One region of the Paenibacillus sp. JDR-2 genome, then DNA from elsewhere that is predicted to be linked to it. Evidence: predicted binding sites of a transcription regulator. Region 1 holds the regulator's gene; the other holds the start of a gene.
The links. The regulator LexA, encoded in region 1, represses DNA repair genes until DNA is damaged. The targets are predictions, from matches to a motif close to CGAACATATGTTCG.
Positions count from the first base shown of each region.

Region 1 (7,525 bases):
GAGATCGGTGATATGGTTCAGCGCGTGAAACAGATCAAGCCGGATGTGCTTGTATTCGTTGATAACTGCTACGGGGAATTTACCGAGCTTCTTGAACCAACCCAGGTTGGCGTTGATCTCATGGCGGGCTCGCTTATCAAAAATCCGGGAGGCGGTCTTGCTTCGACCGGGGGATATATCGTTGGTACTGCCGCTGCCGTGGAGCAAGCCGCTTTCCGACTTACTGCACCTGGCATCGGAGGCGAAGTTGGCGCGATGTTGGACACGCTGCGAGGTATTTATCAAGGCTTGTTCCTGGCACCGCATCTGGTTGGACAAGCTGTTAAGGGAAGCGTCTTTGCATCAGCAATGTTTGAACAGCTTGGCTTTGAGACGAAACCTCATTGGTCCGAGCCTCGTACAGATCTCATACAGGCTGTCCGTTTTGGCGGTGCGGAGCAGTTGATTGCTTTTGTACAGGGCATTCAGAAGGCTGCGGCGGTAGATTCGCATGTTGTGCCTGAGCCATGGGACATGCCGGGTTATGAGCATCCGGTTATTATGGCAGCTGGGACATTTATTCAGGGCGGAAGTCTTGAATTGTCTGCGGATGCACCTATCCGTGAGCCTTATATCGCTTATATGCAAGGCGGTTTGACGTTTGCCCATGCGAAGTTTGGTGTTCTTACAGCGTTACGTCGACTCATAGACAACGGGCTTATCACAATTAAACGTAATTAAACCTAACACACCTTGACACGTTTTTGGTAGGGCGTTATGATAGGTGTATAAATGAGCGACTGGAAGGTTGATGCGACATGGGTGACGATATTCGTAGAAACATGGCCTTATTTCCGATCGGTATCGTAATGAAGCTGACGGATCTAACGGCGCGTCAAATTCGTTATTATGAGCAGCATGAATTGATTGTTCCCGCCAGAACGGCGGGCAACCAGCGACTGTTCTCTTTTAATGATGTGGAACGGTTATTGGAAATTAAGGCGTTGATCGAAAAAGGCGTTAATATCGCCGGCATTAAGCAAGTCATGAATCCGGTTTCAAAAGAATCGGACGATGCAACAATCGTAAGCGAGCAGTCCGAAGTGAAGCGCAAGGAGCTTTCCGACGCGCAGCTGCACCGCCTTCTCAAGCAGCAATTGCTGGAGAAACGTCCTGGCCAGGCTTCGCTTATTCAAGGTCAGTTGTCCCGTTTCTTGAACAAGCGTTAGCATGTCCTTTTAATTAAACGAACAGGGTAAAGCGTATGCTTTCGAAGTAAGAATAGCTTCGCAATTCTTTGGCTGATGCTTACGAAGCAAGAATTGCTTCACAATTCTTTAGGTTGATGCTTTCGAAGTAAGAATAGCTTCGCAATTCTTTTAAAGGAGATGAATGCTGTGAGCTACACAAAAGAGGATATTAAACGCATTGCGGAGGAACAGAACGTTCGATTTATCCGTCTTCAATTTACCGATTTGCTCGGTACGATCAAAAACGTAGAGATTCCGGTAAGCCAGCTTGATAAAGCATTGGATAATAAAATGATGTTTGACGGATCTTCCATTGAAGGTTACGTTCGTATCGAAGAATCTGACATGTACTTATACCCTGATTTGGATACTTGGGTAGTATTCCCATGGGTTGCGCAAGACCGCGTTGCCCGTCTGATCTGCGATATTTATATGCCTGACGGCACTCCGTTTGCAGGCGACCCGCGCGGTATTCTGAAGCGTGCGCTGCAAGAAGCGGAAGAAATGGGCTTTACGGCGATGAACGTTGGTCCGGAACCGGAATTCTTCCTGTTCAAGACGGATGAACGCGGCGAGCCTACAACCGAGCTGAATGACCAAGGCGGATACTTCGACCTTGCGCCAATGGACATGGGCGAGAACTGCCGCCGTGAAATCGTACTGACGCTGGAAGAGATGGGCTTCGAGATTGAAGCTTCCCACCATGAAGTTGCTCCAGGTCAGCACGAAATCGACTTTAAATACGCGGATGCGATCAAAGCCGCAGACCAAATTCAAACGTTTAAGCTTGTTGTTAAGACGATTGCTAGACAGCATGGCCTCCATGCTACCTTCATGCCGAAACCGCTATTTGGGGTAAACGGTTCGGGTATGCACTGTCACCAATCGCTCTTCCAAGGCAGCACTAACGTATTCTATGAAGAGAAGGATCGTTTGGGTCTTAGCCAAACCGCACGTTACTACATGGCGGGTATTCTCGAGCATGCTCGTGCGATGGCGGCTATTACGAACCCTACAATCAACTCGTACAAACGAATGGTTCCAGGTTATGAAGCACCTTGCTACGTAGCTTGGTCGGCGAGCAACCGTTCGCCAATGATCCGTATCCCGGCATCCCGTGGTCTTAGCACGCGTATCGAGGTTCGAAACCCGGATCCGGCAGCTAACCCTTATTTGGCTCTTGCCGTAATGCTGAAAGCCGGCCTTGACGGCATCAAGAACAAAACGGCGCTTCCGGCGCCTGTAGATCGCAACATCTACATCATGACGGAAGAAGAGCGTTTGGAATCCGGCGTGCCAAGCCTTCCTTCCGATCTGAAGGAAGCGCTCGACGAAATGCTACGCAGCGACGTTATCTGCGATGCACTGGGCGAACACGCTCTGGCTCACTTCTATGAGCTGAAAGAAATTGAATGGGACATGTACAAAACACAAGTTCATCAATGGGAACGCGATCAGTATCTGACGCTGTACTAGGAAGGAAATCCCTTGGCGCTCTAAGCGTCCGGGGATTTTTTTCTATCTCCTAATCAACGATGGCGGGCTGGCGGGAATAACGTTCGCAAGAATGATGTACACGATAAGATTGCAGGGGATAAAGAGGAGGAACAGCAGTCTTACAAACAAGGAGGAAAGATTGAAGTATTCGGCAATTCCACCGCAAACTCCGGATATGGATTTATCGAATAAGGATCTCGTTAATTTCTTCTTCACTCTTAACCACCTCATGACAAAAAGATTAAGTCATATGATAATACCATAATCAGGAAAATAAAAAGAGGCTGTTCTCCCTAACCGAATTTGAAATCGGATTAGGGGGAACAGCCTCTTTTATGCTAAAAAGATTAGTGGAAGTCACGGAACAAGCCAACTACTTTACCAAGAATGGTCACATTGTTCAAACGGATCGGCTCCATTGTAGAGTTCTCAGGCTGGAGGCGGATATGATCCTTCTCTTTGTAGAAGGTCTTAACCGTCGCTTCGTCATCTTCCGTCATGGCTACTACGATATCGCCGTTGTTGGCGGTCTGCTGCTGGCGGACAATAACATAGTCGCCGTTATGTATGCCGGCTTCAATCATGCTGTCGCCCATGACATTCAGGATGAATACTTCATCGTCGCCTACGAAATGTGCGGATAACGGGAAGTACTCTTCAATATTCTCAGTCGCCGTAATCGGCACGCCTGCCGTTACTTTGCCGACGATTGGCACTTGAGCCACAGCGGGGAGGATAATGCCGTCAACACCGTCTTGATCCAAAATTTCGATCGCCCGAGGTTTCGTTGGATCTCGTCTGATCAGGCCTTTCTTCTCTAGCCGATCCAGATGGCCGTGAACGGTGGAGCTTGACGCCAGGCCAACCGCTTCGCCGATTTCGCGAACAGATGGCGGATATCCTTTGTCCCGAACCTCATTCTTAATAAATTCAAGAATCGACTGTTGGCGGTTCGAAATCTTAGACACGTGAATCACTCCAATATAATATTTGAAGAAAATTATAGCATAGAACCGGAGTTCGTACAAACATAAGTTCTTAAAAACAAAAGTTCGCATTTTTTATTGACTGCAAACATTTGTTCGTGTTATTCTTGGGGCATAAGAAAACAGAACAAACGTTCGGGGAGCGATAATAATGATCATGAATCCGTCTTTTTATAAAAGTATCCATAAGGAAGAAGCCGCTAAATCGTTCATACTGCGGGGTCAACAAATTCAGCGTCATGCTTTTAAACTTATTGTTTGTGCTGCAGTGTTCATTCTTCTTTTTACCAGCTTCCTCATGATGCGTACAAATGCATCGTCCAATCATATTCAAGAGGCTGCAGCTAATGAGCAGACGGTAATTGTTACGGCGGGGGATACGTTGTGGGGAATTGCAGATCGTTTTACTGAGGGTTCCAAGGACATTAGACAGTACATATACAAGATTAAGGAACGTAACCAATTAAGCTCGGTAGAGCTTCGGCCAGGACAGGTATTAATTATTCCTCAATAGTCTAAATAATCGAAAGGACAGGTAATTCGGACACAGGATGTTCGAAATTACCTGTCCTTTTATCATTCTTCCATCATTGCCTTGACAATTGCTCGCGTTAAAAGTCAAAATAGGTAAGAAGGATGAGTAATAAGCAAATGAGGTGAAGGCAGTGGAAGAAGTCATCGCGCGAATTAATGAATTATCCCGTAAAAATAAAACGGTAGGTTTGACTGAAGAGGAAATTGCGGAACGTGCCGTATTGCGTCAGAAATATTTGGAGAATTTCAAAAGGAATTTCCGCCAGCAGTTGGATTCAATTGAGATTGTAGACGGCGATCCAAACGATGTTGCTCATTAATTAGGTTTTACAACTATATAACTAGCGTTGGCGTCGTTCCATGAACGGCGCCTGCAATATACAATAGGAGGAATAAGCTTGTCACGCACGTGGGAGCGCAAAGTGCGCAAAAATACGAACCAAATTAACAAAGCGCGTAAAAAGCACGGAGCATCGCAGATTGGCACTTCATCAGCACCCAAGGTAGACCGTTTTACCGGTCGCAACTACATATTCCCGATTGTGCTCATTTTGTTGATCAGTATGTATACGGTTTTCGTTACGACGGATCCATCCTTTGAACCTTCGTCTATGTTCTGGGTAACGATCGGCTGCTACATTTTCCTGGCGCTTATTTTCTTCTTGCGCCGTCCTTACATTTCAATCGGCAAGGATTATATCCAAACCCGTAAAATGACGGGGGACAAGCAGCTGCATGTATCCAACATTAAAGGCATCAGCGTTCAGAGCGGTGCTGTAGTTATCATGCAGCAAAAAGGCGCAAACTGGGTATTCTCGCGGCTTCTCAACCGTTATCCTACGGATGAGATCAGCAGCAGACTGCAGGATTTCGCCAAAACACACAATTTGCCTTTTGAACAAAAATAGAAACAGAGTAGGAGAGTTATGCGAATTATGGGGAAGCAAGCCGTTCTATTTGATCTTGACGATACGCTGTTGTGGGATGACCGCAGCGTAAAAGAAGCATTTGAAGCAACATGCCAAGCCGGTGCGGAAGCTGCCGGTGTTGATCCGGAGCAGCTTGAAGAAGCCGTACGTAAAGAAGCGCGTGCTCTTTATGAATCCTATGAGACGTTTCCGTTCACAAAGATGATCGGTATTAATCCGTTTGAAGGACTCTGGGCGAATTTCCGCGAAGGCGAGCAGGAAGAGTTCCGCAAGCTGGAGCAGCTTGCTCCGGGCTACCGCAAGGAAGCTTGGACTCGCGGCCTGCGTGCACTTGGCGTGGATAACGAAGAGCTAGGCGCTAAGTTGGCGGAGCAATTCCCTGCGGAACGTCGCAAACGTCCGCTTGTCTATGATGAAACGTTCCGCGTGTTGGATGCGCTTAAAGGAAAGTACAAGCTGCTTCTGCTGACTAACGGATCCCCGGATCTGCAGCGCGAGAAGCTTGCCGGCGTTCCTGAGCTGACTCCTTACTTTGATCACATCATAATCTCGGGCGAGTATGGTGAGGGCAAGCCTGCCGCTTCCATCTTCCGTCATGCCATGGAGCGTCTCGGAATCGAGCCGGACCACGGCATTATGGTTGGCGACAAGCTGACTACCGATATTCTAGGTGCGAATACGGTTGGCATGACATCCGTATGGGTGAACCGTCATGGTGCGGTACGTAATGACGAAATCATTCCATCGCATGAGATTGCTCATCTGGAAGAACTGCTGTTGCTTCTCGAGCAATAATGGACAAGACAAAGCCCCTCGCCATCGGAAGATGGATCGAGGGGCTTTTTTTAAAGTTTTATTTAACGAAAGCAGGGTCTTCGAACGGATGAGCAATCCAGCCTTCTGTTTCGATGAACAGACGCACGGCTACGATTTGGCGGTTATCCATCAAAGTGAAGAAGTGAGGGATTCTCTCCGGAACGGAGATAACGTCGCCAGCTTCGAGTTCAACATCGAAGTAACCAACTTCTTCGGTACCTTTGATAACGAAGATGCCTTTGCCGGCTGTAATCGCGCGAACTTCATCTTCTGTATGTGTATGAACGGATTCGAATTTCTTCAGCAGTTCATCAAGGTTTGGAGTTGCATCGGATAATGTAATGATGTCCCAAGTTTTGTAACCGCGGCGAGCGGCAAGATCCGTAATATCGGCATTGAAGGTGGACAGAACCTCTGCTTTCTCTTCATCGGAGAGAACAAATTTCTCTTGAAGATGTGCAGGAAGTTTAGTAGCATCCCAATGTTCATAAAGAACTTCTTGATTTTCTAAAAATTCACGAACGTTCTGTTCTCCAGAAATACGTTCATTAGTATTGCGAATGCGGATTTCAGCCATTCTCAATCCCTCTTTCCCTATAGAAATTAACTGATAAGTCCAATTATATAGCAAATGTAGTCAAATGTCGATGGACTGCCTTTTCAGAGTGCGGCTATTCTGTTACACTATTTGTTAATGATTTTCGGAGGAAGGGTGTACGAAATTTGTTGAAACCGACCATACAAGAAATGATGCAGCAGCGGATACTCATCCTGGACGGAGCGATGGGAACAATGATTCAGCAGGCGGATTTGACTGCTGATGATTTTGGCGGAGAAGAGCTTGACGGCTGTAATGAAATGCTCGTATTAACGCGTCCGGATGTTATTTCGACGATCCATGAGAAGTACCTGGAAGCCGGCGCCGATATTTTGGAAACCAATACGTTTGGCGCGACTAGCGTCGTATTGGCGGAATATGACATTCCGGAAAAAGCTCGCGAAATTAACCTTGCTGCTGCCAAGCTGGCAAGAGACGCGGCGGATAAATTCTCGACACCTGACCGCCCTCGGTATGTAGCCGGAGCTTTGGGGCCAACTACGAAAACGCTCTCCGTAACCGGCGGCGTTACCTTTGACGAACTTGTAGACAGTTATTACGAACAAACCGTTGCCTTAATCGAAGGCGACGTAGACGCTATTCTTTTGGAGACATCGCAGGATACCTTGAATGTTAAAGCGGGAAGCATTGGGATCCGCAAGGCCTTTGCGGCTATGAACCGCGAGCTTCCAATTATGATTTCGGGTACGATTGAGCCGATGGGCACCACGCTCGCCGGTCAATCCATTGAATCCTTCTACATTTCCTTGGAACACCTGAAACCGATTTCGATCGGACTGAACTGCGCGACCGGCCCTGAATTCATGCGAGACCATATCCGTTCGCTGAGCGAGATTGCCGATTCTGCTGTCAGCTGTTATCCAAACGCGGGCCTGCCGGACGAGAATGGTCACTATCACGAATCTCCTGAATCTC
Region 1 is NC_012914.1:3,035,870-3,043,394, forward strand. It holds gene PJDR2_RS13280 (aminotransferase class I/II-fold pyridoxal phosphate-dependent enzyme) at 1-720, shown strand, start outside; gene PJDR2_RS13285 (MerR family transcriptional regulator) at 798-1,208, shown strand; gene glnA (type I glutamate--ammonia ligase) at 1,377-2,705, shown strand; gene PJDR2_RS32460 (PspC domain-containing protein) at 2,748-2,957, opposite strand; gene lexA (transcriptional repressor LexA) at 3,074-3,694, opposite strand; gene PJDR2_RS13300 (LysM peptidoglycan-binding domain-containing protein) at 3,864-4,226, shown strand; gene PJDR2_RS13305 (DUF896 domain-containing protein) at 4,378-4,566, shown strand; gene PJDR2_RS13310 (hypothetical protein) at 4,645-5,154, shown strand; gene PJDR2_RS13315 (HAD family hydrolase) at 5,182-5,970, shown strand; gene PJDR2_RS13320 (1,2-dihydroxy-3-keto-5-methylthiopentene dioxygenase) at 6,029-6,568, opposite strand; gene metH (methionine synthase) at 6,715-7,525, shown strand, end outside.

Region 2 (7,525 bases), 1.2 Mb from region 1:
GACATTCTCGTAATCTTGCAGAGTCTTGATTTCAGGGTAACCCGCTTCCTTCACCGCGCGGTGCTGCAGCTCGAATCCGCCTCCCGCCACAAACGTTTGGCCGTCAACGGCCGAATAGGTCGGGATCACATAGATAGACGGATCGTCGTTGCTATAGCGCAACCGATTAATTTGATCGCCAAACAGCTTCTTGAGATTTGGGGCATATTTCTCGATCAAATCCGTCAGATCAAGCATAGCCCCCGCATCGACCATTTTGTTCAAATCCCCTTTGGGGCTGATAAGATCGGGATAATCCCCGCTGGTCGCGATGAGAGCTACTTTTTGTGAAGGATCGCCAACCGCAAACTCGGCATCAAGCGTAACGCCTGTCTGCTTGGTGATCTCTTTGCCTACATCATCCTGCATATCTCTCCAGTTGGGATTGGGATCCTCGCTGAAGAACGAGAAGGTGACCGGTGAGGTTTCATTACCCTGCTCGTTTCCCGTGTTATCGCTTACAACATTGCCATTGCCGTTATTTCCCGCACATCCGGCCAACACACCTGCCGCGAGCGTAAAGACCATGCCCAGCTTCGAGATTTCCCCTGCTTTTACCATCTGTATACCCCCATTTAAATTAAGATTCGTATATCGTATAAACAGGTTTCCCTGCCGATACCGCTGTCAGATCGATCAGCTTTTCACCGCGCCCAGCGTCATCCCCGTAACGAAATACCGCTGCAGAAACGGATAGACCAGAAGAATCGGAACCGTAACAATGATCGTGATCGCCATTTTGACCGATTCCGGAGAAATTCTGTTCATCACTTGATTCATGTTCATCCCGTTAACCTCTTGACCGTTGCTTCCCACCTGAGTGCTCTGCAGCACTTTCATTAACTCGAACTGCAGCGTGGTCAAATGCTCCTTCGAGCCGTTGTACAAATACGTATCGAACCAGGAATTCCATTGGCCAACCGCCAGGAACAGCGCAACCGTTGCCAGTGCGGGCAGCAATAAAGGAAGAATGACACGCCAGTAGATTGTGAAATCATTGGCTCCGTCCAGCTTGGCCGATTCCTGAAGAGCATACGGCAGCCCGTCGATAAACGAACGAATGATAAATACATTGAATGCGCTTACGAGTCCGGGCAGCACATACACCCAGAACGTCCCGATAAGATGCATATCGCGCATCAGAAGGTAAAAAGGAATAAGACCGCCCGATACATACATCGTTAGCGCAAGGAACATGGATAAAAATTTACGTCCGTCGAATTCCGCCCGGCTTAGCACGTAAGCCAGCATGGAAGAACTGATAAGCCCCAATACCGTACCGGCCAAGGTCCGCAGCACCGAAATCTTGAGTCCGGTAAGCAGCCCTGCGAACGAGAAAATAAGCGAATAATTGTCAAACGTCAGGTGACGGGGAAAAACCGTAATGCCTCCCCTTACCGTGTCGGTTGAATCATTAAGGGAGATAGCCAGCACATTCAGGAACGGATAAAGGGTACAGACCGCTACCAGCGAAATCACGAGGTAGACGATCACGTCAAAAAGCCGATTCGTCAGCGAGATACGAACTTTCACTATTTCAAGTCCTCCTTACATAATGCTTTCTTTGGTGATTTTCTTGAAAATGCCGTTCGCGACGAATAGCAGGATTAGACTTACTACGGAGTTGAAAATGTTAATCGCAGTGCCGAAGGAATAACGTCCCATTCCCAGTCCGTAGTTAAGGGCATACAGGTCAAGCACTTCGGATTTCTCCTTTACCAGACTGTTGCCGAGGAGAAACTGCTTCTCGAACCCGATGCTTATCAGATGTCCGATCGACATGATCAGCAAAATAATAATCGTGGAACGGATACCCGGCAGCGTAATATGCCAAATCTGCTTCAACCTGCTTGCACCGTCAACCCGGGCTGCCTCGTATAATTCCGGACCAATCCCGGCAATGGCGGCCAGATAGATAATGGCGTTCCAGCCGGTTTCCTTCCAAATATCCGCGCTGGTCACCAGGTACCAGAACAAATTTTCCTTGGCCATGAACTGAATCGGCTCATGAATGAGATGCAGGCCTAGCAAGATTTGATTCACAACGCCATTCTCCGCTGAGAGCATCTTCGTCACAATCCCCGCAACAACCACCCATGAGACAAAGTGCGGCAGATAGGAAACCGTCTGTACGAAGCGTTTCAGAAACGAAATACGGACCTCGTTCAACAGGACGGCGAAGAGGATAGGAATCGTAAAGCTTGCAATGAGCCCCATAAAACTCATCGCCAAGGTGTTTCGCAGCGCGTTAAAGAATTGATCATCCTGAAATAACATCCGGAAGTTATCAAAGCCGACCCACTTCTGGTCGAAGAAGAACTTACCTACTCGAAATTGCTGAAAAGCCATCGTCCAGCCCCATAGCGGTAAATAACTAAACAGAAAAACAAATAGGACAAACGGGACCGACATGTAATAAAGATATCGCTGCCGAACGATGCGCTGCCAAATGCTTATGACGGACAAATCTGTACCACTCCTCTGCTCTTTTTCTTGTTCCTCTAGCATTATAATAGAGCGAGTTAGACCTAATCCTTGATTTTAGGGTCTTAAAATAGCATGATTAGGACATTAGATGAGTTGTACCATGTTTAAGAAGGGAGTCTTATGAGAAGCGTCCATTTGAATTGGTTTACATCCGACGAGCAATTTCTTTTTTATATCGGGTATGGCGGGCATGACGAGGACATGTACCTTCATGATCATGTGGATTTTTCCGAGCTCGTCATTGTTTTGAACGGGAATGCCACTCATATCGTGAACACCGAAGTTTCGTTTATTAAGAAGGGGGATGTCTTTGTTATTGACGGTGCTACCTCCCATGCCTACAAGGATCCTCATGATTTCAGAATCTGCAACATCATGTACCGTCCGGACATCCTTACCTCAGCCGGCCCTGACCTGAGAACGTCCATCGGCTATCAGGCGCTTTTTGTTTTGGAACCGTTTTATCGGAATATCCAGCCTTTCAACAGCAAGCTCAGCTTGCCAATCCCGAGTCTGGAATACGTGTCCTCCCTCGCCGCCTTTATGATTGAGGAATACACGAATAAGCTTCAAGGCTATCAAACCATGCTGCGCTCGCGTTTCATGGAGCTTGTCGTCTATTTGTCCAGGCAATATCAGAATCAGGATCAGCAAGGAATCCAAGGAAATCTGATGCATTTGGCGAATGCCATTTCTTTTATGGAGGATCATTATCTCGAGCCGCTTACGCGTGAGCAGATTGCAGATAAATCAGGCATATCGGTGAGGCACTTGAACCGGATTTTTCAATCCTATTATCCAACGACGCCCTTTGCCTATCTTCTGCGCCTTCGCCTAGAGCACGCGTGCCATTTGCTTAAGACAACCCCCGTTCCAATTACGGAGGTTTCTTATAAAAGCGGCTTTAACGACAGTAACTATTTCACCCGCCAATTCACTAAGGTTTACGGGCTAGCTCCCAAGGTATACCGCCGGGAGCAGTTTAATTGACCAAATAAAAAACACCGCGCTGTATGCCAGCGGACGGTGCTTTCGTAAGGTTCACTTAAACATCGTGGAGATATATTTGGCGATGCGGACGCTAATCTCGGCGCGGGCCGCGTCGCGAATCATGGAGAAGCGGTCCTCGTAGCCGCGGCAGACAAACTTGTAATGAATGGCTCCATGCTCGCTGTCGCTCTCCTCGAGAAAGACCCGGATATTGCGCTCCTTAAGCGCTTTGCGGACAGCGGTCAGATCAGTGTGAATATGCCCCATCAGGACGCGCGAGGCTTTCATGTACAGCTGCTTCATGGAGTAGAAAGACAGCTCGATGTCCTTGCAGTTCTTATCTACGATTGTCAGCATCATAGGGAGAAGCACGTAATCCCGGATAAGCTCAAGCTCCTCTTTGCTTGGGACGGGGACAGGTCCGGAGGCTTTGGGCGGCTCGCGCCGTTCTAAATATTGCTCCCGGTGCTCAGGCAGCATCATACGGCTGGATTCCCAGCGGCCGTTTCCTTCCAGTTTCTTGCTCATTTGTAGTGTCCTCCAATTTTGACGCTGCGCTCACGGGCCTGGGCTGATTCGAGCAGCGAGGACGCCCGGAGAATCGAGGTCGTTCCGAATTTATGGCGGATGGCGTCCGTGACGCGATCCAGCTTTCTTTCCTTCTCCCTGTTGCCGAACAGGGTAAGCTGATATTGGTCGTCGGGTACCAGCTTCGATAAGGTCACGCCAAGCTTGCGGACGGGAAGCCGGTCCCAATGGGCGTAAAACAACGTGCGGGCCGCAGCAAATACTTCCTTCGTAATATTCGTCGGATCGGGTACCGTCATCTGGCGGAAAAAACCGGTCGGATGGTCGAAATCCGCGCCTTGCGCGCCTGCTGCAACCACGCTGCCCATATAACCCTTGGCGCGGCTGCGGCGGCATACCTCCTCGCTTAGTTCCAGCAGAACAACGTCAATCTCCTGCGGCTTGCTGTAATCCCTGGGAAGCGTCATCTGATGGCCGACGGCTTGCTGCGCGTCATGAGTACTCGGTTTGACCGGACTCGGGTCAATGCCGTTTGCCGTCTGCCAGAACAGCTCCGCTTGAATATCGCTGTTGCGGCCCATCCGCGCCTGCAGCCTGCGCTTGAATTCCGGCAGGGGAAGACAGCCGAGATCGCCAATCGTTGTGATCCCCATCCGTTGGAAATGCGCGGTCATCCTCGAGCCTACACCAAACATTTTGTTCACGGGAAGCGGCCATAATAAAGATTGCACCTCGGATTTCGGAAGAGTGAATTGGCCGATATCGTTTTTTTTCGCCCAAATATCGGTGGCCATCTTGGCCAGAATCTTGTTGGAGCTGATGCCTACCCGGGCCCATACGCCGGTGTAGGTCATGATCTTGGTCTGGATCTGCGTTGCAATCTCTTCGGGAGAGCCGAAGTAAGACAAGGAACCGGTAACGTCCAGGAACTGTTCGTCGATGGAGAAGGGCTCCACCAGATCGGTAAACGAACGAAAAATGTCGGTAATCATTAGCGAGACATCGATATAAGCTTGCATCCGCGGCCTGATAATGACGAGATGCGGACATTTGCCCAGCGCCTCGCCAAGGGTCTCGGCGGTCGTCACGCCGTACTGCTTCGCAAGCGGACAAGCTGCCAGAATAATGCCCGAACGCCTCGAAGGATCGCCGGCAACAACAACCGGATCGTTCTTATATTCGGGATGCGCGGCCTTCTCGACGGACGCGTAGAACGACTGGCAGTCAATCAGCATAATGACACGTTCCATAATCCCCACTCCAATACAAATGCGAAAGTATGTTCGTATATTATTATATACCGAATGTATGTTCGCTATGCAAGGGATATTTAGAGGTAATTTCAAACAGTTGGGCCAGAAGCCGATCCTGCCCTTGAAACAGCAAAAAGAAGCCTACTGTTCGGGTTGGAACAGCAGGCTTCTTTTCGTTTTCAAGGATCCTCCTCCTGCCTCAGCTGCTGGGCAGCAAGCACGGCGAGCTCAATCTTGTTGAGCAGCAGGCCGTACTCGCTTGTCAGTTCAAAGCTGCGGGGCAGCTTCAGCTTTCGGAAATACGGCATGATGTCGCCAGCCGAACCGAACCAGTCTTCCCGTTTCGCCGTCTCAAGCTTCTGGTTCGCCCAGGCATCGCGAAGCTCCGGGCTGTAGAGCGGCGCCGCTCCCGGCAGCAGCTTGCCGCCTAGCAATCGCTCCTTGTACAGCGCTGTTGGCAGCTCCCGGCGTATCCGGGCGAATAGATGCGGGGCATAATCCGCCCTTGACCCGGTATGGCGCGCATTCGCCGCAAAGGCCAGCGCCCCTTCCCGTACCCGGGGCACGCCAAACAAAACGGCATACAACGACTTGCCGAATTCAATCCGTTCGGACACATCGTCGAAATCCTCCATGATTAATCCCGCCAGCCGCAGCTCCCGCCCCCCTACCGTATGGTACGGGAACATCACCGCGTTCAGCTGCAGCAGCGACTGCATGCCGAAGAAGAAGGTATCGATCACGTTTTTGCGGAAGTAATCGTCCTGCACTACCCGTTGCTCAATGAAATGCTGCTCGTTCACAATAAGCGCAACCGTCAGCGGTACGGAATCGCGCCTTCGCCAGAACTGCTCCCATACCGGCCTCATAAACCGCGTTACCCCAAAAGCCGGAAGCAAATGAAACAACGGACGCTGAACGCGAACGCTCTCCTCGTAGAGCAGCAGCTGCGGATAGGCATCGCCAAAAATAAACGTATTCGCATGCTCCAGCAGCAGAAAGACCGATTGCCGTTTATCGCCCGGGAGCAGCTGCGGCAGCCATTCGCCAGCCAGATCGGTCATATTCCACCCGCCGTTGCGGGATACGAGATGGGCTAACATCGCCCAGTGCAGCTCCGGATGACTTTGATACATCAGCCGGTAGGCTTCCGTCCGCGACACGTTATTGCGGTTAAGACGGGAGGTCTCCGCCCGAATCCGTTCGATAAGGATCTTCTCTTCCCCGCTCCAAGCGCTCGTCACGGGCTCCGTCTGCTGCTCCTCCAGCTTCCGCCACTCTTCCTCCAGCTCGGCAACCGTATCCTCGGCGAGCTTCAGCGGAGTTGCTTCCGCGAGCATCTCATGCGAAGCCTCCAGGCCATGCCATTTGCCTACCGCATAATCCCATGCCGCAGCAGGCAGAGAAAAGAATTGTTTGATTTTGCGGAGCCTTAGTCCGGTGCGGCCGCGCCTTCTCCCCCTGCTCAACATCGACCGCCCTCCTCCTATCCTGGTAACACAAGTATTTGCCGTCAGGCCGCCTGTTCATGCATAATAAAAAGCAAAGAACGTACAAGTTTTGTGGAGCTGTATTTTTGTTCCGCAAAACTCACTTTCATTCCCAAAAAACTTTTCAGGAGGACTGGCCATGTGCGGAAGATATACCATCACCGTATCGCTCGAGGAGCTGATGATCCGTTATATGATCGGCGAGACGAAGGTGCCTTACCATCGTCCCAAATATAACGTAGCGCCAGGCCAGCAGGTGCTTGCCATTATTAATGACGGTCAGCGTAACCGGCTCGGCGAGCTGCAGTGGGGACTTGTTCCGCCTTGGGCCGACGATCCGAAGATCGGCAATAAAATGCTCAATGCCCGCTCCGAGACAGCCGCCGATAAGCCGGCCTTCAAGACGCCGCTCCGCCGCAAGCGCTGCCTGATCCCGGCAGACGGCTTCTACGAATGGAAAAAGACGGACGGCGGCAAACAGCCGATGCGTATTGTCCGCAAGGACCGCTCCGTCTTCAGCATGGCCGGTCTGTACGAGTCGTGGCTTGCGCCGGACGGCACAACAACAATCAGCACCTGCACCATTATGACGACCTCTCCCAACGAGCTGATGGCCCCGATTCACGACCGCATGCCGGTCATTTTGCGTCCGGAGGACGAGCCCTTCTGGCTCGACCGTACCGTACAGGATCCGCAGGCCTTGCAGCGTCTTTTCCTGCCGTATGCGGCGGAAGAGCT
Region 2 is NC_012914.1:4,269,751-4,277,275, forward strand. It holds gene PJDR2_RS18805 (ABC transporter substrate-binding protein) at 1-600, opposite strand, end outside; gene PJDR2_RS18810 (carbohydrate ABC transporter permease) at 676-1,572, opposite strand; gene PJDR2_RS18815 (ABC transporter permease) at 1,588-2,451, opposite strand; gene PJDR2_RS18820 (helix-turn-helix domain-containing protein) at 2,647-3,516, shown strand; gene PJDR2_RS18825 (hypothetical protein) at 3,568-4,044, opposite strand; gene PJDR2_RS18830 (DNA polymerase IV) at 4,041-5,294, opposite strand; gene PJDR2_RS18835 (DUF2515 domain-containing protein) at 5,477-6,769, opposite strand; gene PJDR2_RS18840 (SOS response-associated peptidase) at 6,927-7,525, shown strand, end outside.
Region 2: the regulator LexA is predicted to act here: its motif matches at 5,346-5,359, upstream of PJDR2_RS18830 (DNA polymerase IV).